4 regions of the Lysinibacillus sp. C5.1 genome follow, and region 1 is predicted to be linked to each of the others. Evidence: riboswitches for the same ligand, from Rfam matches in the RefSeq annotation. Region 1 holds a riboswitch; each other region holds the start of a gene.
What was found. A riboswitch is a leader RNA that binds a small molecule or an ion and turns the genes downstream of it on or off. The one in region 1 is predicted to bind cyclic di-GMP.
Positions count from the first base shown of each region.

Region 2: it holds a riboswitch for cyclic di-GMP, as region 1 does, so the genes downstream of both, I5435_RS20050 (methyl-accepting chemotaxis protein) here and I5435_RS18270 (NPCBM/NEW2 domain-containing protein) in region 1, are expected to answer to the same signal.
Region 3: it holds a riboswitch for cyclic di-GMP, as region 1 does, so the genes downstream of both, I5435_RS15875 (hypothetical protein) here and I5435_RS18270 (NPCBM/NEW2 domain-containing protein) in region 1, are expected to answer to the same signal.
Region 4: it holds a riboswitch for cyclic di-GMP, as region 1 does, so the genes downstream of both, I5435_RS20085 (hypothetical protein) here and I5435_RS18270 (NPCBM/NEW2 domain-containing protein) in region 1, are expected to answer to the same signal.

Region 1 is NZ_CP066226.1:3,714,367-3,719,093, forward strand. It holds gene I5435_RS18260 (ABC transporter permease) at 1-179, opposite strand, end outside; gene I5435_RS18265 (PDDEXK family nuclease) at 417-1,415, opposite strand; cyclic di-GMP riboswitch class I at 1,689-1,775, shown strand; gene I5435_RS18270 (NPCBM/NEW2 domain-containing protein) at 1,981-4,727, shown strand, end outside.
Region 2 is NZ_CP066226.1:4,066,302-4,071,028, forward strand. It holds gene I5435_RS20040 (sodium:solute symporter family protein) at 1-618, opposite strand, end outside; gene I5435_RS20045 (SDR family NAD(P)-dependent oxidoreductase) at 643-1,395, opposite strand; gene I5435_RS20050 (methyl-accepting chemotaxis protein) at 1,385-3,133, opposite strand; cyclic di-GMP riboswitch class I at 3,241-3,326, opposite strand; gene I5435_RS20055 (hypothetical protein) at 3,552-3,746, opposite strand; gene I5435_RS20060 (YehS family protein) at 3,980-4,477, opposite strand; gene I5435_RS20065 (alpha/beta-type small acid-soluble spore protein) at 4,672-4,727, shown strand, end outside.
Region 3 is NZ_CP066226.1:3,242,853-3,247,579, reverse strand. It holds gene I5435_RS15880 (valine--tRNA ligase) at 1-1,527, shown strand, start outside; cyclic di-GMP riboswitch class I at 1,652-1,753, shown strand; gene I5435_RS15875 (hypothetical protein) at 1,841-2,242, shown strand; gene I5435_RS15870 (bifunctional folylpolyglutamate synthase/dihydrofolate synthase) at 2,384-3,676, shown strand; gene I5435_RS15865 (bifunctional folylpolyglutamate synthase/dihydrofolate synthase) at 3,673-4,727, shown strand, end outside.
Region 4 is NZ_CP066226.1:4,072,310-4,077,036, forward strand. It holds gene I5435_RS20070 (MFS transporter) at 1-504, opposite strand, end outside; gene I5435_RS20075 (methyl-accepting chemotaxis protein) at 600-1,634, opposite strand; gene I5435_RS20080 (hypothetical protein) at 1,672-2,385, opposite strand; gene I5435_RS20085 (hypothetical protein) at 2,424-2,798, opposite strand; cyclic di-GMP riboswitch class I at 2,946-3,033, opposite strand; gene I5435_RS20090 (tRNA dihydrouridine synthase) at 3,216-4,169, opposite strand; gene I5435_RS20095 (lipoteichoic acid synthase) at 4,491-4,727, opposite strand, start outside.

The DNA of each region.
Region 1 (4,727 bases):
TCTTCATTCATGTAAAACTGCCCCGCTGGCAAATCTTTAATAAGCGCAGCATTGTCTTGCGATAATCCATTTGCCAAACCCGAAATAATAAAGGTTAATAAACTCACCAGAAAAACAATCGAACCTAAAATCACAAATCGCACTTTATTTTTCTTCATTTCTTTTAAAGCTAGGTTCATTTTAAACCCCTCCTATTTCTTTTTACATTCTTAGAATATAGAGTCAACATGAACACAACATGAACTGAAAATGAACGGAAGATGAACTAAACATTACAGTTCAATATCGCTGCCGCTTGCTATTCAAACAAAAATAAAAAACCTCCTACGCATAATGACGTAGAAGATTGTGTAAATGGTGATGGAAGCTCGTTAACCGCGGTAACGCTAAACGGCTAAAATATCGCTCCTAAAATGTTACAAGTAATGTTTTTGAATTACTCGCATTAATTTATTGGCATTTTCTTCACTAATTGAGAACATCGTTTGTCTAAAGTTAAAACCTTGTCCACAAATAGCTTTCATTTCAGAAGCACTTAATGGACGCTTTAATTTACAAAAATCTTGTAAAGGTGTATTTGTCTCTGCATTAGTATAGCCATTATAATCTTGCTTGTTATATTTACCGGAACCTTTTCCGTATCCTACAATGCCAGCGCCGCTTTTATAAAGAAATACAATATCGCCCTTTTGAATCTTTTCTATTTTTTCTTGCCATCCTTTATGATAAGCCGCTGCTTTCTTTTCATCTAACATTTCGTCTGTCGTTAGTGGATTATTGGTATGATTCGTGTTTAAAACGTAGGCGCTACTCTCATATTCTAAATAACTTTCAATTGGCGAATACATATTAAACTCAATATAATGTTCACCATTGACTTCAAATATCCAGTAGACAATGGCATCAATAGTCAAACCATTCTTCTTCCAATAAATAATTGCTTCTACCGTTTGTTGGTCTAAGCCATTTGTCATAACAATGAAATGTTGCTTATTATTAAACATCTCTTGGGTAATTTGATTACTTGCGTCTTTATCAAAATACTGCTTATGGGCATCCATTAACGATATATTACCTTGGCTATATTTGAGGTATTTTTCATTGAGCTCATCGTAACTACTATTGCCGAATAATTGACCATATCTCAATACTTGTAGCAAATTCTCTTGATTTGAACCCCATCTTTTCAATTCAAATATATATAAATCGCCATCTTTATCAACTGCTAAAATATCGGGTTCTTCTTGTCTTGGACGCTCGTTAAATATTGTCATTAAATCTTTGCTAGAAATAAAATCTTGCAGATGTTTAGATACTAACCTTTCTAAATCCTTCTCTTTCCAACCAATCGCATCAAGACTCACTCTTTTTACCTTTTCATAATCCCAGGAGGACTTATTTAATTTATATAACATGTAGTCCATTTCCTTTCATTAAATAGTATCAAATCTATTATTTCACCTATTGTAAATATTTTCAATATCAGTACCCATGACATAAGTAGTTTACAGATAAACCATTTTTCTCTTACTAAAGTCTTTTACACATAACAAATGAACCACCATTAAATGACATTATTTTTCGCCCAATAAAAAAAACCTCGCCATTTTACCCGAATTATAGGTGGTAAAATATAGTGCAAATTGTACTTTGGCAATGATTTTCCTTATGCTATTCTTTATTGTAGAAAATTGAATAGGCAAACCTAAAGAAATTTAGGGACGCAAAGCTATAGGGACTAAGGTTTTTAATAACTATGTCTGCCAGTTGCCGAAGAGTACATACTACTTTTTGTTTAGTAAGGACGTAACACACAACCCACTGATAATTGTATATTAATATAATTTACGAAAGGCATTTTTTAGTGCTATTTATTATAATGTGGGATTTTTTATGATTGCCTTATTTAAAATAAAGCTACTCTTTTTTGAGTAGCTTTTTTATGTACTCTGTAAGAAAAATGCATAAGGAGGAATTTAGATGAAAGTAGTAAAGATTGTAACAGTATCTGCCCTTGCTTTAAATTTAGTCGGTGGTCCAATGAATGTTTTAGCCACTGAAAATCCAAGTGGAGATATAGTTAAAACTTCAGCCGAAGCTCGTACTAATTATTCCATCGCTTCGGTGAAAAAATTTGAATTGTACGGAACAGATATTTTAAAAGCATACGATGACGTATTTAAAATAGCGAGAGCAAACATTCAATCGATTACGAACAACGGCGGAAAATATGGAAGTTCTACTATAGATAAAGCGATTGATGGTGATATGAACAGCCATTGGGAAACAGGGAAACCCAATAGTACCTCCTTCACTAATGAAGTGATCATTCAGTTCCATGAAGCATCTACATTAAATCGAATTGTCTATGCAGCTCGTCAATCTTCTACAAAAGGAAAAGGTTTTGCACAGCAGTTTGAAATTTATAGCTCCACTACAGATACAGGCGATGATTTTACACTCGTTTCATCAGGACAATATACAGGTTCTACTGGAGATATCGTCGAAATCCAATTCAATCCTACAGAATTTAAACGACTAAAATTTGTTTTTACGAAAGCAAATCAAGATTGGGCAAGTGCATCCGAGTTTCAATTTTATAAAGAAGATCCTGTCTCTGACAAAATGGCGACACTCTTTACAGATAGTACAATGAGCGCTGTAAGTGACAAATTCAACACCATAGATGCTATCAATCAATTAGAGGTCGAAACCCAAGGCCACCCCTTCTACGCACAATTCAAAGAAGATATTGACAATGCGAAAGCACTGCTAAGCAATGAAAAAATTACAGCGACAACTGCACTAACTTCGTCATTTAGCCATTATGCCAACGAAGCGTATTCAAAGTTATTTAGAATGGATAAGGCAAACATTAAAGAAATTACCAACAATGGCGGACACTATGCGAGCGCCATTATCAAAAATGCCATCGATGGCGATGTTCATACATATTGGGAAACAAATAAAAGCAACACAGCTACATTCTCAAATGAAGTAGAAGTTGAATTTATAGAACCTGTTACATTAAATCGTATTATTTATGGAGCAAGACCTTCTGACCGTAAAGGCTTTGCCGAGGAATTTGAAATTTACGCTTCCCAAACGTCAAAAGGCGAAACCTATGAACTTGTCTCAACAGGTAAACATAACATGGTCGCAGGATTAGTAGAGGCAAAATTTGCACCGACGACATTTAAACGGGTGAAATTTAAATTCACTAAATCCAATCAAAATTGGGCAACACTTTGTGAATTAGCCTTCTATAAAGAAGATGCATTAAACGATAAAATGGCGCAGTTATTTACTGACGGAACGATGAATACAGTTTCCCCTGCATTCAACAGCATCGAACATATTAACGCATTAGAAGAAGAAGCGAAAACACATCCACTATATGCTACTTATAAAGACAATATCGAATTAGCTAAAAAAATAATGAACGGTGAAGTGGTTACAGAAGGAAGAATTATAGTAGCCGAGCAACACGGGGATATGGTCAAACATGCCAATCAACAATTGAAATTCGGCTTCGGTAACAATTTACAACCAACTGGCCTTGCTGCCCAACCGGGTGATCAAATTACCGTTTACGTTGACGCATCAACAACTGGTCCGTTACCACGCTTGGCATTTTCACAACAAGAAGGTGCTTGGAATAGTTGGCGACAAGGTGTCAGCTTAAAAGTCGGTAAAAACGTCATTACTGTTCCTGCCATCCCTAAAACTTCTTATAATAAGAAGGCCGTTACACCTGGTGGCACAATCTATATTGAAAATCCTTATACAGCGGAACAGCAAGGTAAAGCACCGACCTTAAGATTCGAAGGTGTTGAGAGAATTCCATTTGCAACAAAGTCTACAAACGTAGAGGAGTTCAAACAATTTTTAATCGACTATAAGAAAAAAATTGATGAAGATATAGCGAAGCATCCAAATGTTGAAGATCGCAAAGTGCTTGATATTGTAGAAGTCGTTGGTGACCATTTATTTTGGACAGGTACTGCAACAGGTGCTTACAAAACCTATATAGAAAATGGCTATAGCCCACTCCAAACCATTGAATCGTATAATCGCCTTATGGACGAATTATTTAAGTATTACGGTTTAGATGGGCGCAGTGAAAAACATGATCCAAAATTAATAAGAGAAAACGTACGACTTGCACAGCCTTATGCGTACATGTATGCAGCTGGCGATCATATTGGCACACTGGATGATGTTGTGGCTGATATTTTAGTTCCGATAGAAGAAAAAGGCGGTTCATGGGGGCTTATCCATGAAATCGGTCACCGTATGGATATAGGTGTACGAACAATCGGCGAAGTAACAAACAATATGCTTCCACAGCATATGTCAGCACTTTACGGGAAAATCGATGGACGCATTCCATATGAAGCGAATGTTTATAAAAACGTATTGAAAAAAAACACAAAAGATTATAACGATCAAGGTTTGTTTGAAAAACTAGCCGTTTACTGGCAACTTGAAATGTATAGCCCTGGCTATTGGGGAAAATTAAACGCTCTTTACCGCGAAAAAAATGTCACGCTAACAGATGGCGAACGTTCTAAACAACAATATTTAGTCGAGTTTTCTTCTGAAGCGCTCGGTTTAGATTTAAGTGAACACTTTGCTCGTCATGGCTTTGTCGTAACGGACGAAACAAGAGCAAAAACAAGTAAGTATCCAAAACCAGATAAAAAAATATGGTATTTAAATAATAG
Region 2 (4,727 bases), 350 kb from region 1:
ATTAAACGTCACATCAGGATAATAAATAAACACAAAAATGGTAATACCTAAAATACCAGCTACTGCTAGCGCACCTTGTACGATTTCTGTGTAGGCTACAGCCCATAAACCGCCAATTACAGAATACAGTGCTGTTAACGATACAAATAATAATGCTGCTGGAACAAAATCTATTTGTAGCAATTGCTGGATAATATACGTTCCACCAACCGTTAAAGCTGCTGCATTAAAGATTCCAAAGGCGATAGCCATTACAATCCCTGTGTAAGCTCCTAACTTTTTACTACCATATCTTAAGCCATAGTAGTCTGCTAATGTCCATCCTTTTAATCTTCTAAGCGGTTTGGTCCATATAAGCGCACCAAGAATCATACAGGTCCCTAAACCACCCATCGTCGCTGATCCCTCAAAGCCGCCACTCGTATAACCAGAACCGACAGCTGCAAAAAAGAACGGAGCGGCTAATAAAGCCGCAATTAAACTTCCCGTCACAACTGAGAGAGGCATGCTCCATCCGGCTACGATTAAATCTTCTGCCGTATTAACGCGTTTATACCCCTTATAACCAATATAATAAATAAAAATTAAGTACACGCTAAAGATTAAAATATTCAACATTTTTATTGCTCCTTAGTTCTTACATTATCCGTTCATCACTACTCCACCATTAGGCGTTAAAATCTGACCTGTATAGAAATCAGCGTTGTCAGAGGCTAAAAAAAGTACACTTTTTGCGATTTCCTCAGGTTGTGCCAAGCGTTTTAATGGATACTTTGCAGATTCCTCTTCAATATAGTTCTCTCCAAATTCTTGTAGGATATCTGTGAGTGTCCCACTAGGAGCTACAGCGTTTACTAAGATGTTGGGCGCTAATTCTCTTGCCAAAGCTTTCGTAAATGCATTAATGCCGCCTTTTGCAGCTGAGTAATGCGTAAACTCTTCACAACCTAGACTACCAATATCTGAAGAAATATTAATAATCTTGCCTTTGTTTCGTTCCTTCATTCGTTTCGCTGCTTCTCGGCAATTATAAAAACATCCATAAAGATGTACTTTAATCATTCTGTCCCATTGTTCGTCTGTTAAATCTAGCACGCTAGAAGCTTGTGCAAATCCTGCATTATTTACAAGAATATCAATCTGTCCTAGATGACTATCCATGTATCGGAACATGTCCTGTACTTGATGAGAGTCTGATACATCAGCACGGTATTTATAAGCTCGTACACCTAGCTTTTCAGCCTGTGCTCGCACTTCTTCTGCTTCATGATCGTCACCAATAAAGTTAATCAATACATTGGCACCTTGTTTTGCGAATGCAAGTGCAATTGCTTTTCCGATGCCCTTACTAGAACCAGTAATCAGAACATTTTTTTGTGCTAAATTATTTTCCATTTTCATCATTCTCCAATTTGAATTTTGCTACAAGCGCTTGTAATTCTTGTGCTGTTATTCCTAAAGAAGAAGAAGCCTCTTTCACTTCTTGCATCGTCGTTAATTGTTCCTGTGTCGCTTTTGACACATTAGATGAAAACTCTGATGAAAGCTCCGCTGATTGTTTAATGTTATTGACAGACGCTGCAACTTCCTCTGACGAAGCAGAAATTTGCTGAGAGGCTGCTGAAATTTCACGAATTTGACTAGCGACTTCTTCCGATGATGTAAGAATTTCTTTAAAGATTTCCCCTACTTCATCTGTATATTCCATACCTGCTTTTACATCTGCTTTTCCTTTTTCCATCACGACAATGGAAGCATTTGAATCGGATTGAATCGTACTAATTAGATTGTATATTTCTGTTGCTGATTGCGAGGATTGCTCTGCCAACCTTCTCACTTCATCTGCTACCACTGCAAAACCTTTACCATGTTCTCCTGCTCTTGCTGCTTCAATAGCTGCATTTAAAGCAAGTAAGTTAGTTTGATCCGCAATTGCTGTAATAAGACTCACAATATCGCTAATTTTATTCGTATTAACATGTAAGCCATTAATGGTTTTGCCAATTTGTTCTACTGAACCATTAATTAGCTCCATTTGGGATATAACTTGTTGCACGACTTTATCTCCACGTTCAGAAGCAAGAGATGCTGCTATAGATGATTCGGCAGCAGTATTTGCTGAGTCAGCTATTTGTTGAATACCTGTTGCTGTTTCTTCCATAGCTGCAGCAGTTTCTTCTGTCATCACCATAGATGCTTCCGCATTCTCATTTATACGTTTCATATCCTTTGCAATATCGGTAGAACTGTTAAACGACTCTCCTGCATTGACAGTTAACTGACTTGCAGCAGAAGAAACATGATTAGATGTATTTCTAATATTTAAAATAATATGTTGCAAATTGGTAACCATCGTTTGAATAGATTGCGATAAGTTCCCTATTTCATCTTTTGTAATTTCTAATTCAACTTGTTGCAATTCACCATTTGCCACTTGATTTGCAACATCGACTACTTTCTTAAGAGGTTTTAATAGTCGATCGATAATTATGTAAAGTAAAATTAGTAAAATAATCAAACCAACAACTGCGATTGCAATTTGTTTTGTCATACTTGTTTTAATGATTGTATTTATGTAATCTGCGGAATAATCAATACCTAATAAGGCAATCATTTTGCCATTATCATCTTTAATAGGAGTAAATACTGTTCTCCAAGCACCAAATTGATCTTCGAATACGTTCGTCACTTCAGACTGATTACTGTCAATTGCACGCTTAGCTGTTGCTACATGTTCATCTGCTAAATCTTCGAAAATCTCACCAGCTTCATAAACCTCATTCAAGTTGGATGTATACCCTATCGGATTAACACCTTTATCTTTCATATCCCAAATATAACTCCAGCTCATTATCCCCTGTTCTTCCTGAATCATATCTAGCTGTTTTTGGAGATTTTTAAAATCGGGATTACTTTCCCCTTTTTCAGTTAATAAATGTTTTATCTGATCACTATCGAGATTCATAGCTGTCAATATACCAACACTTTTTAACTCTTGTTCCAAATCTACATTCATTCTTTTGTTAAGCTCACTAATACTTTGCGTTGTGACGATAGAAATCAACATTAAAACAATAATTGAAACTGTAAGTAATAATTTGTTTTTCAATGAAACATTTTTTAAAAATTGCATAGATAATTCCTCCTCTTTATATTTTATAGGTCAAAAAAAAATAACCTATTTCAAAAGAAATAGGTTATTAAAGATAAAAAAATAATAAATCCCAATAACTACTAATCTTTTGCAACCCAGCCATCATAGCGTTATCTGCCTTAGACCTGTAGCTTTGCGTCTCTACCTTTCAGTAGATTTGCCCTTATTTCTCCTCAAATTAACATAATAGTAAAAAATAATCAATACAGCTTCCAAAATTACTATTTAGTCCATGCTCTTATTTTACTACTTATGTACAAACAATGAAATAATTACTATGTAAAAATATTCTTCTTTATTGTAAAAAGTCCTGACAAAAAATAAGCAGCGACAACGTAAACATACGTTATTGCTGCTTAAATTTCTGATAAACACTTACCCCTAAATGTTTATTCAATTATGCAAGTTGTGTTACGAGTAAGACAGCTGGAATAAAGGATAATGCAAAAACGCACATATACCATACAGAAGTACGGCGTAATGAAAAACGAACTTTTTTACGTTCTGCATAAAAAATGTCTAACATAACAGCAACTATTAATGGAATACTAATGCAAGAAATAGCAATTAAAATAAAATCAAAAAATATCATAAAAAGCACCCCTCTATTCATGAACATTTCTTTTCCATTTGTGACAACTTTGTGTCAATTTCATTGTACACAATTCCGTCACATTTATCAACTGTTCAAAGAAAATAATGGTGATTTTACAATTTATTTTTTATTGCTTTTATTGTTATTATGTACTTCATCCAATACAAACAAAGGCGGGACGCTTACTGTAGGTAAGCATCCGACCACAATTCACTTTAACAATTTAATACTTAATCTCTATATTTATATGTTAAACCTTTTAAAAAGTTTCTCACAAAGCGATCGCCACATTCTTTGTAATTACGATGACTAGGATTTCTTAAAATCGCGCCTAACTCACCTTTCGATACTGTTACGCCACCTTCATATAAAATATCAAGCATATCTTCCGTTGTTAAAGCCATTGCAATTTTCACTTTTTTCAAAAGCATATTATTTGGGCTTTCTTTCCCTGTAACCGGTGGTGGCCCTTCCTGTGGACCTTGTTTTGATTGTTGAGGGCCACGTTTAAAAGTAATTAAACCATTTAAAAATGCCTCTACCATTTTGTTATTACATTTAATGTAATTCTCTGGGATATCTTCTTCATCTTCTTTAATTTTGATAAGCATGTTTAATACATCCTCTTTAGTGTATTTCATACCACCAAGCTTAAAAATTTCTACCATATCCGTATTTTTAATATCTAGTGCATATCGTAAACGAATCAAAATATCATTATTCGTCATAGCAAAACCTCCTTGATTTCCTTGCAAAATCTGAATTTATAAGAGCCAGGCTTTATTATAACAGAGTAAATTGTATTTTTAGCTAGCTTTGCAATTATTCCTCGCCTATAGTATGTAGATTGCACATTTCCTTGTTTTTAAATGTATGAAAATCAAACTGCCGACCATTCTAATAGCACAAGGAGGTGAGAAAAATGGCTAATAAAAATCGAAGTTCCAATAAACTTCAAGTTCCTGGTGTACAAGAAGC
Region 3 (4,727 bases), 470 kb from region 1:
TCTTTAGAACTGCAAAAAGACGAGGAAGGTAAAGTTCACTTCGTTCCATCACGTTTTGAAAACACATATTCTCGTTGGATGGAAAATATCCGTGACTGGTGTATCTCTCGCCAATTATGGTGGGGACACCAAATTCCTGCATGGTATCACAATGAAACAGGTGAAATTTACGTAGGTAAAGAAGCGCCTGCAGACGCAGAAAATTGGACACAGGATGAAGATGTGTTAGATACATGGTTCTCATCAGCACTATGGCCATTTTCTACAATGGGTTGGCCTGACGAGGCAAATGAAGAATATCAACGTTACTATCCAACAAGTACGCTTGTAACAGGATACGATATTATTTTCTTCTGGGTATCTCGTATGATTTTCCAAGGTATTGAATTTACTGGACAACGCCCATTCAAAGATGTATTAATCCACGGATTGGTACGTGATGGCGAAGGACGTAAGATGAGTAAATCACTTGGTAATGGTGTGGACCCAATGGATGTTATTGAGAAATACGGAGCGGATTCACTGCGTTATTTCTTAGCAACAGGTTCATCTCCAGGCCAAGATTTACGATATACAACGGAAAAAGTAGAATCTGTTTGGAACTTTGCTAATAAAATTTGGAATGCTTCCCGTTTCGCACTTATGAACATGGATGGAATGACATATGATGAAATCGACTTAACTGGTGAAAAATCAGTAGCCGATAAATGGATTTTAACGCGCTTGAATGAAACAATTGAACGTGTGACTTCATTAGCAGAACGTTATGAGTTTGGTGAAGTAGGTCGTGAACTATATAATTTCATTTGGGATGATTTCTGTTCTTGGTATATTGAAATGGCGAAACTACCGCTGAATGGTGAAGATGAGGCTGCTAAGAAAACAACTCGATCTATACTAGCTTACGTATTAGACCAAACAATGCGTCTATTACATCCGTTTATGCCATTCATCACAGAAGAAATTTGGCAACATTTACCTCATGAAGGTGAGTCAATTACAGTGGCAGCATGGCCTACTGTGCGTACGGATCTTCACTTTGCTGAAGAAGCAGACAATATGAAGCTCCTTATGGATATTATACGTTCGGTGCGTAATATTCGTGCGGAAGTTAACACACCTATGAGCAAAAAAGTACCGTTGTTCATTTCTGCTAAAGATAGTGCAACAGTTGCTACTCTTGAAGCGAATAAAGCCTACTTAGAAAAATTCTGTAATCCTGAGCCGTTAACAATTGGTGAAGGCTTAGAGGCTCCGAGTCAATCAATGACGGCAGTAGTAACGGGAGCAGAGCTATTCTTACCGCTTGTAGGTCTTATCAATCTAGAAGAAGAAATCGCTCGTCTAGAAAAAGAACTAGAAAAGTGGGCGAAAGAAGTGAAGCTTGTCACTGGTAAGCTGTCCAATGAAAAATTTGTTTCAAAGGCTCCAGAAGCATTAGTAAATGCTGAACGCGAAAAATTAGCGGATTATGAAGAGAAACATGCAGTAGTATTAAAACGTTTAGAAGAATTAAAAAACATGTAATAGCATAGTGATTTGAAGAAACAGCAGATGGCGAAATAGTCATTTGCTGTTTTTCTTTTTATGCATCAAAAGTTATGTATTGAGTTAGGAAAAAATATATAGTATTATCTATTTTAGTTAGTATAATAGATAAAGGCAAACTATCCGAAAGGGTAGGACGCAAAGCCTAGGGTCTAAGGTGAAGAGAAATGAGTATTTTTCAAACTATGATCGCCTGGTTACCATTAAATGAAATTTTTATTTAATTTTATGGCCATTCTATGTTGAGTAGAATGGTCTTTTACTTTGAATGCAAGAATAACGGAGGTTTATTATGTCAGGAAATATTGGAACAATTGTAGTGAAAGTAAACAAAGCTTGTGATGATTTAGATTTTGTGAGCGCTAGGGGAATTATAGAAGCAAATCTTTTAAAGTTATCGGAGGCTAAATATTATCGACTATTAAATGCAAGTGGACGGGTTCTTATTAAACATATTTTAGCGGATAATAAGGGACAAAAAGATACGAAGATTTCATTAACACGTACAGATTTACTAGTGATAAATAAGATTAATGAGTATTGTTCAAATTTTGATATTTCGATGCTGAAAAGAACATTAAAAAATTCGTTAGAACTAGTGCAAAGATCGGATGTTATGCCACTCTTAAATAATGATGCAAAAATAATTTTAGATGATATGGGAGCGCTATTAGGCATCCATCAATTACAATAATTTGTTGTTTATTTGAAAAAAATTAGTTAAAAACACACAAATGATCACTCCTACAGTGGTTTTCTGTGTGTTTTTAAATTTGTATCAGAATTGTTTGTGTGCCAGTCACCCTTTATACTGTAGTGAAAGGGAGTGTTTCTTTTGTTTACTACGATAAAAGCATGTACAGATTTTATTTTTACATTAAAGGCGATTGATCATAAACGTGAACCTTTAGTCATGATGCGTGAAGTATTGGCGCGTTTAGGGGACCCGCATAACAAGTTGCGCGCTATCCATTTAGCAGGTTCCAATGGCAAGGGGTCCACCGTAAATGTACTGAGAGAAATGCTAGAGAATGCAGGATATCGGGTTGGTGCTTTTACTTCACCACATTTAACACGTGTCAATGAACGTATGACCATCAATGGAAAACAAATTCCGGACGAGCAATTTTTACAGTATATGAATAACGTAGCTTCAATCATTGAGGCAAATTATAATGGGGACTATCCAAGCTTTTTTGAGGTCGTCACACTTATTATGTTCCAATATTTCGCACATGAAGAAGTGGATTTTGCGTTAATTGAAACTGGGCTCGGTGGAAGACTTGATGCGACCAATGTCATAACACCACTTGTATCCATTATTACAACGATTTCTTTAGAGCATACGGCCTTTTTAGGCGATACATATGCGAAGATTGCTTTTGAGAAGGCAGGTATTATTAAAGAAGGTGTACCCGTAGTGGTTGGTGTTAAAAATAAAGAAGCACTTGCTACGATTCAAAAGGTTGCACATGAACGTCATGCTAGGTGTCTTGTTCTAGGGCATGATTTTAACGTGATTGCACAGGAGCAGGAGATGGGCATGCAATCATTTCATTATCACAATGCGCATCTTGACCTCACAGATATTCAATTAAAAATGGCAGGGGCGCATCAAATCGCTAATGCGAGTCTGGCTATCACAACGATGGATTTATTACGTGAAAAAGGGCTTATTCATTTATCCGAAGAGTCAATGCGCCAAGCGCTACAACACGCACAGTGGGCAGGTCGCTTTGAACAGTTCCCTAATAATATTGTATTAGATGGTGCTCATAACTCAGAAGGAACTGCCGCATTGATTCGAACATTACAGAAGGTCTATCCAAATCAACGCTATCGATTTATTTATGCAGCTCTTTCTGATAAAGACCATGCCAATAGTATTGCGTTAATGGATGCAGTAGCAACTTCTATATCTTTTACACAAATTGGACTACCCAATGCCATGCCAGCTGAACAGTTAGCGATGTTATCAACGCATCAAGACAAACGATATAACAAAAATTGGAAATATATAGTAAGTGAAGTCATACAACATAAGGACCAACAAGATATTGTTGTGATTACAGGTTCGCTGTATTTTATAGCTGAAGTTCGCCAATGGATACAGGAGGGAGCACAATGATTCCTCAGTTCGATGATTATAAGAAAAAATGGGCTTTAACTAGTGATGATGTAATTAAGCCAGGGCTTACAGCGATTGAAGAAGCATTGGCACTTGTAGGGAATCCTGAAAGAACATTGCAAATTGTGCACCTTGCAGGCACGAATGGCAAAGGCTCAACATTAACATTTTTAGAGTCAATTGCGCAGGAACATGGCTTAAAAGTAGGCAAGTTCATGTCTCCATGCATTTTGAATGTGCATGACCAAATTCAAGTAATGCAACAACCTATTTCAGCACTAGAGATGGATCGCGTTTTTCATCAAATGAAGAATGCGGGGCTTAGCGGTAAACTAACGGATTTCGAACTTTTAACTGTCGCAGCGTTTTTGCATTTTGTCCATTGTGATGTCGATATTGCATTAATCGAAGCGGGTATGGGGGGCTTACTAGATAGTACGAATGTAGTGCAACCTATTGTCTCGATTATTCCGAGTATAGCGCTAGAGCATACAAAATTTTTAGGTCCAACTATTGAAAGCATTGCACAGCATAAAGCAGGGATTATTAAACAGCATCGACCAGTTGTAATCGGGGATTTACCTTGTGAAGCAAAGAACATTATTGAGAGAGAAGCTAATGCAAAGCAAGCACCTGTTCTAGAGCTGAACAATCAATTCCATATTGTGCGGATGCATGACTATGAGAACTATAAAAATGAGACTATGGACTTACATATCACAAATCTTACACGTCATATGAAAGGACCTCATCAAGCGAATAATATGGCATTAGCCATTACGGCATTTTTAGAAGTTGCGACTGCGCTAAATGTAGCAATCAACGTGGCAAGTATACGCCAAGGTATTGAAATGGCAAGCATTTTAGGACGATTTGAAGAGGTGTTGCCATATATTATTTTTGACGGTGCGCATAATCCAGCTAGTGCAGAAAAATTGGTAGAAACGGTTCGCCAAGCGTTTCCTAATGAGTCTATTACCTTTGTTGTCGGCATATTAGGTGATAAGGATGTAAAAGGAGTTTTGCAGTACTTAGAGCAAATTAGTGAGAC
Region 4 (4,727 bases), 360 kb from region 1:
AAAGGCCATCCTCCAACCTAGTAAATCAATCCACGTGGAGAAGGGGACTGTCGCCAATAAAAACCCTAGACTTCCAGTCATACCTGCCAGACCAATTAAACGTACAAACTCCTTGCGATGAAACCATTGTGCCAAAATAAGCACCATATTAACCCAAATTGTTGCATCCCCTACTCCAGTCAGTATTCTCGAAAAAAATAGCATAAGTGCATGTGTACTAAGACTATAAATGATTGTACCGATCCCCGTAAGTGTCGCCCCTAAAATTAAAAAAGCATTAGGGCCGTAACGATCAGCCAAAATCCCCATTGGTACTTGTAAGCTTGTATATACAAAAAATTGGATACTTGTTAATAAGCCAATCGTTGCTGCCGTGACCTGAAAATCACTCATTAATTGGTCTGTAATTAATCCTGGCGCTGTGCGTTGGCTCGCCATTAACAAATAAGTTAACAATACAACAACAAATACTACCCATCTGTATTTGCTATTTTGTTTGTCCATGGATATCTACCCCTATTAGCTTTTACTAGAATATATGAAAGAGTGCCAGACACTAAAACAATTTTGAATTGTTTTAGTGTCTGGCACCGATTTCTCTATATTTTTAAGCTGACAAGGTTGCCTGCTTCTTGCACTAATTTATCCATTGTACTTAATTCGTCATCGCTAATTTCAACTAGCTCCTCAAACATTTCCACAGATTCACGTGAAATGAACGAAATGTCTCTCATTGCCACCATGATTTGCTGAGAGCTTGAAGATAATTCTTCTGTACTTGCAGATGAATTGGCATTATTTTCAGCAATAATTTTTGTCGTTTCTACAATTCTTTCGAACATCGTACCAATTTCTAAAATGGTAGTATTCGTTTGTGCAAACTCTTCCGTTCCTTGCTTCATGGATGTAACCACTCGATCCGTCTCTTCTTGAATATTTTTTACGATATTCGATACTTCAGCAGCGGACTGTTGTGATTGTTCTGCTAATTTACGAACTTCATCCGCAACGACAGCAAACCCTTTTCCATGTTCACCTGCACGAGCTGCTTCAATAGCTGCGTTCAATGCTAATAAATTGATTTGCTCTGAAATCCCTGTAATTACTTTGACAATCTTGCCAATCTCATGTGATTTTTCTCCAAGAATATTGATTGCATCAAAAGTTGTATTAATCGTTTGATCAAATTGCTCCATTTTCACCATCGAATCTTTGAGCTTTTCGTTACCTTCTTGCGTCAATTCTAACGTCGTATTCGATTGTTCTGAAATTTGGTTTGATCTTATAGATAGTTCTTCGATAGCCACTGTGATGTCTTCAATCGAAGTTGAACTTTCCTCAGTAGCTACTAATTGTTTTTTTAACCCTTTTCCTACCTCATCAATGGCTGCTCTAACGATATCAGCCTTCTCCGCTGCATACTCTCCATGTTCAACAAGATTTTGACCTTTTTCATTTATATTTTTTTCGTATAGATGAAATTGCTCTTTTAATTGACTTGCAGATAATTCCTCTGCCCCGTTTGTCACTTCACTCTGACTATCAGCCTGACGTTTAAGCGAAAAATATCGGTAAGCAAAATACAAGGACGTGCATAATAAAAATACTATAATCACTAGCATAATAGCATCCATGATATAAAAATCTCCTATTCTCTCTACCTATGATGTTTTATAACTCTTTTACAATAATATAAATTCCATCAGCTACAGTCGCTGGGATATCGTTTAAATGCTCATTGCTTTCGTATTTATGAACAATGAAATCCCCTTCAACATTTACATACTTTTCAAATCCATGATACTTCTGTAACAAGCTCATTGACTTCGGATTTGTTGCTTCAGCTAACACCAGTCTTAACCCTTCTTCAGATGCTTTTTGAACTAAAATATCACCTAACGTTTGTACAATTTCATGGCGATTGTGCTCAGCGATGACACCTAATAAAAATAAATGCAGCACTTCATTATCTTCCATTTCTTTTCCATAACGTTGTTTATAGTCATTTAAGAAACGAACATCGATATCCTCTAATACATCCATCACTATATTCATATCAGAAAACGTGCCACTAAAAATAGGACCTTCATGTATTTCCAGTGCGTTTGTATCTCCAACTAAAGCGCCTACTACATTACGCTCTGCATCGAGCGCAACAACACAGTATCCTTGATGCACATTGTCTTCAATGTATTCTTTCGTGAATTGGTAGAAATCATCATAAGGTAATTTTAAGGAGTACCCGATTATCGGTTCTTGCACCCATTTACCGGCTACATCTACTCCAACAAATGTTTTTGCTAAACATGTTGCCGCTTTTTCAATTAAGTCTGGTTGGTCTTTTGTAATGATTTCATATGTATATACATCTTGTAATGTTGGCATCATAAATTCCTCCAAATATGCTTCTAGTGATTTAAAAACTATCGTGTTGCTAATTGTGATACATTGTCAACTACTGTTCCTGGGAAATTCACTCCCTCTAAAGCATTTCTCACTTGCACATAGGCAATTTTAGAGGCTGGATTGACAATATAGATATCTTTGAAGCCAAGTGATGCGTAAAACATTAATGTTTGCCCTAGCTCCGCTGAAACTTTAGATGGAACAGGTGATTGATACGTTGCATCAACTACAAAGGTATAGGATTTTTTTGGTACTTTCGCCACTGTCTCTTCCAAATCTTTTATATATTCCTCTACAAGCTCTGTTTTAATAAACCCATGAACTTGAACGTGTACTTCTTTTTTTGCTTCATAAATCGCCATATTATATTTCGGTTTATCAACGACTAACATTTTTAATCTCCTTTTTCATATAGTTTTTTTACTATTCTATACTAACAAGACTTTATTAACGCTATAGTTCTTTAATTTGTCCCCTTTTAGGAAAATAAAAACTACCCTTATTATAAAAATTAAGGATAGCCAAATAATCGTTTATTTTTTGGCAACCCGACTATCATAATCCCAATAGGATTTTAGACTCGTAGCTTTGCGTCCTTACCTTTCAGTAAGTTTGCCTTTTCATTTTCTTAAAATAATACTAACATTATTACAATTTTACATTATAAATTACATGTCAATTTTTGTCGACACTAGTAATATTATCTAAAGAATATTAGGTAAATATAAGTAATATTAAGATACTACGTAGTAAGAATGTAGTACGTGCCAGTCACTCAAACAATTTAGAATTGTTTGAGTGACTGGCACCTATTCAAATTGATTGAGCAATTCGCGTACTTCATCCGTTGTCTTTGTATTCATTAACTGATTTCTTAATTCACTTGCCCCGCGGAATCCTTTAACATAGATTTTGAAAAAGCGATGCAGCGCAGTAACTGAGCGTGGTAGCTCCTCAGCATATTGATCTTGAAGATCAAGCTGTAATCTTAAAAGATCAAGATATTCTTTACTACTATGTTCCTTTGGCTCTTTTTCAAAAGCAAATGGGTTTTTAAAAATACCTCGTCCAATCATCACGCCATCCACACCATATTGTTCAACTAGCTTCATACCTGTTGCACGGTCAGGGATGTCTCCATTGATTGTTAATAGCGTATTTGGTGCAATTTGATCTCGTAATTTTTTAATTTCCGGAATTAGCTCCCAGTGTGCTTCTACTTGGCTCATTTCTTTTCTCGTACGCAAATGGATTGATAAGTTAGCGATATCTTGTTTTAAAATATGTGTAAGCCATTCCTGCCACTCATCCACTTCTGTGAAGCCAAGTCTTGTTTTCACACTGACAGGCAGTCCACCCGCTTTCGCTGCTTGAATAAGTTCCGCAGCAACATCAGGACGTAAAATAAGACCGCTTCCCTTGCCTCGTGAAGCCACATTCGGTACAGGACAGCCCATATTAATATCAACACCTTTAAAACCAAGCTCCGCCATACCAATACTCATTTGTCTAAAATATTCAGGATTATCTCCCCATATGTGAGCAACCATAGGCTGTTCATCTTCAGTAAAAAGCAAACGTCCTCGCACACTTTTCTGACCCTCTGGATGACAATAGCTATCTGAATTTGTAAACTCGGTAAAAAATACATCTGGTCTACCTGCTTTACTTACGACATGACGAAACACAACATCCGTCACATCTTCCATTGGAGCAAGTACAAAAAATGGTCGCGGTAAATCCCGCCAAAAATTATTCGTCATATTTTACTTCAAACCCTCTCATTATAGGATATTCGGTTATTCACTTATCCCCTAAAACTTCATTGCTTCTACTTCTAAAAACGAATCGTCCTTAACACCGTAATGCTAGTTTCAGCAATAAAGTCATTATTATAGTATAACCTAGCTTTTGTTATTTATCTTCATACAGTTCCTACTTTAATTAGATTTCTAACTTCTAAAATCAGGAAATACTATGCACTAGCAGCTCGTGTTAAAAAGCGAAAAGGCAGTCCTAGCTAACGGTACAATATCATAAACTTCGTGATATCAAACTCATCATCTTGAACTGCCTACTAATTATTATTTAGCTTCTATACTGTCATCTTTGTTGTAATTGTACTTTGAAGGATCTACTGGCGTATAACCTGTTGGTTTATAAAATCGCAGTAAATCACCATTCACTACTTTGTCAGATAAGCCTAATTTAAAATCTACTTCTTTTTTAATAGCTTGTGCTGCCTCTAGTTGACTATCATCTAGTAGTAATCCAGTTTTATTATCATAAAATTTTTCATTAATTGAATAAATCTCTGGACT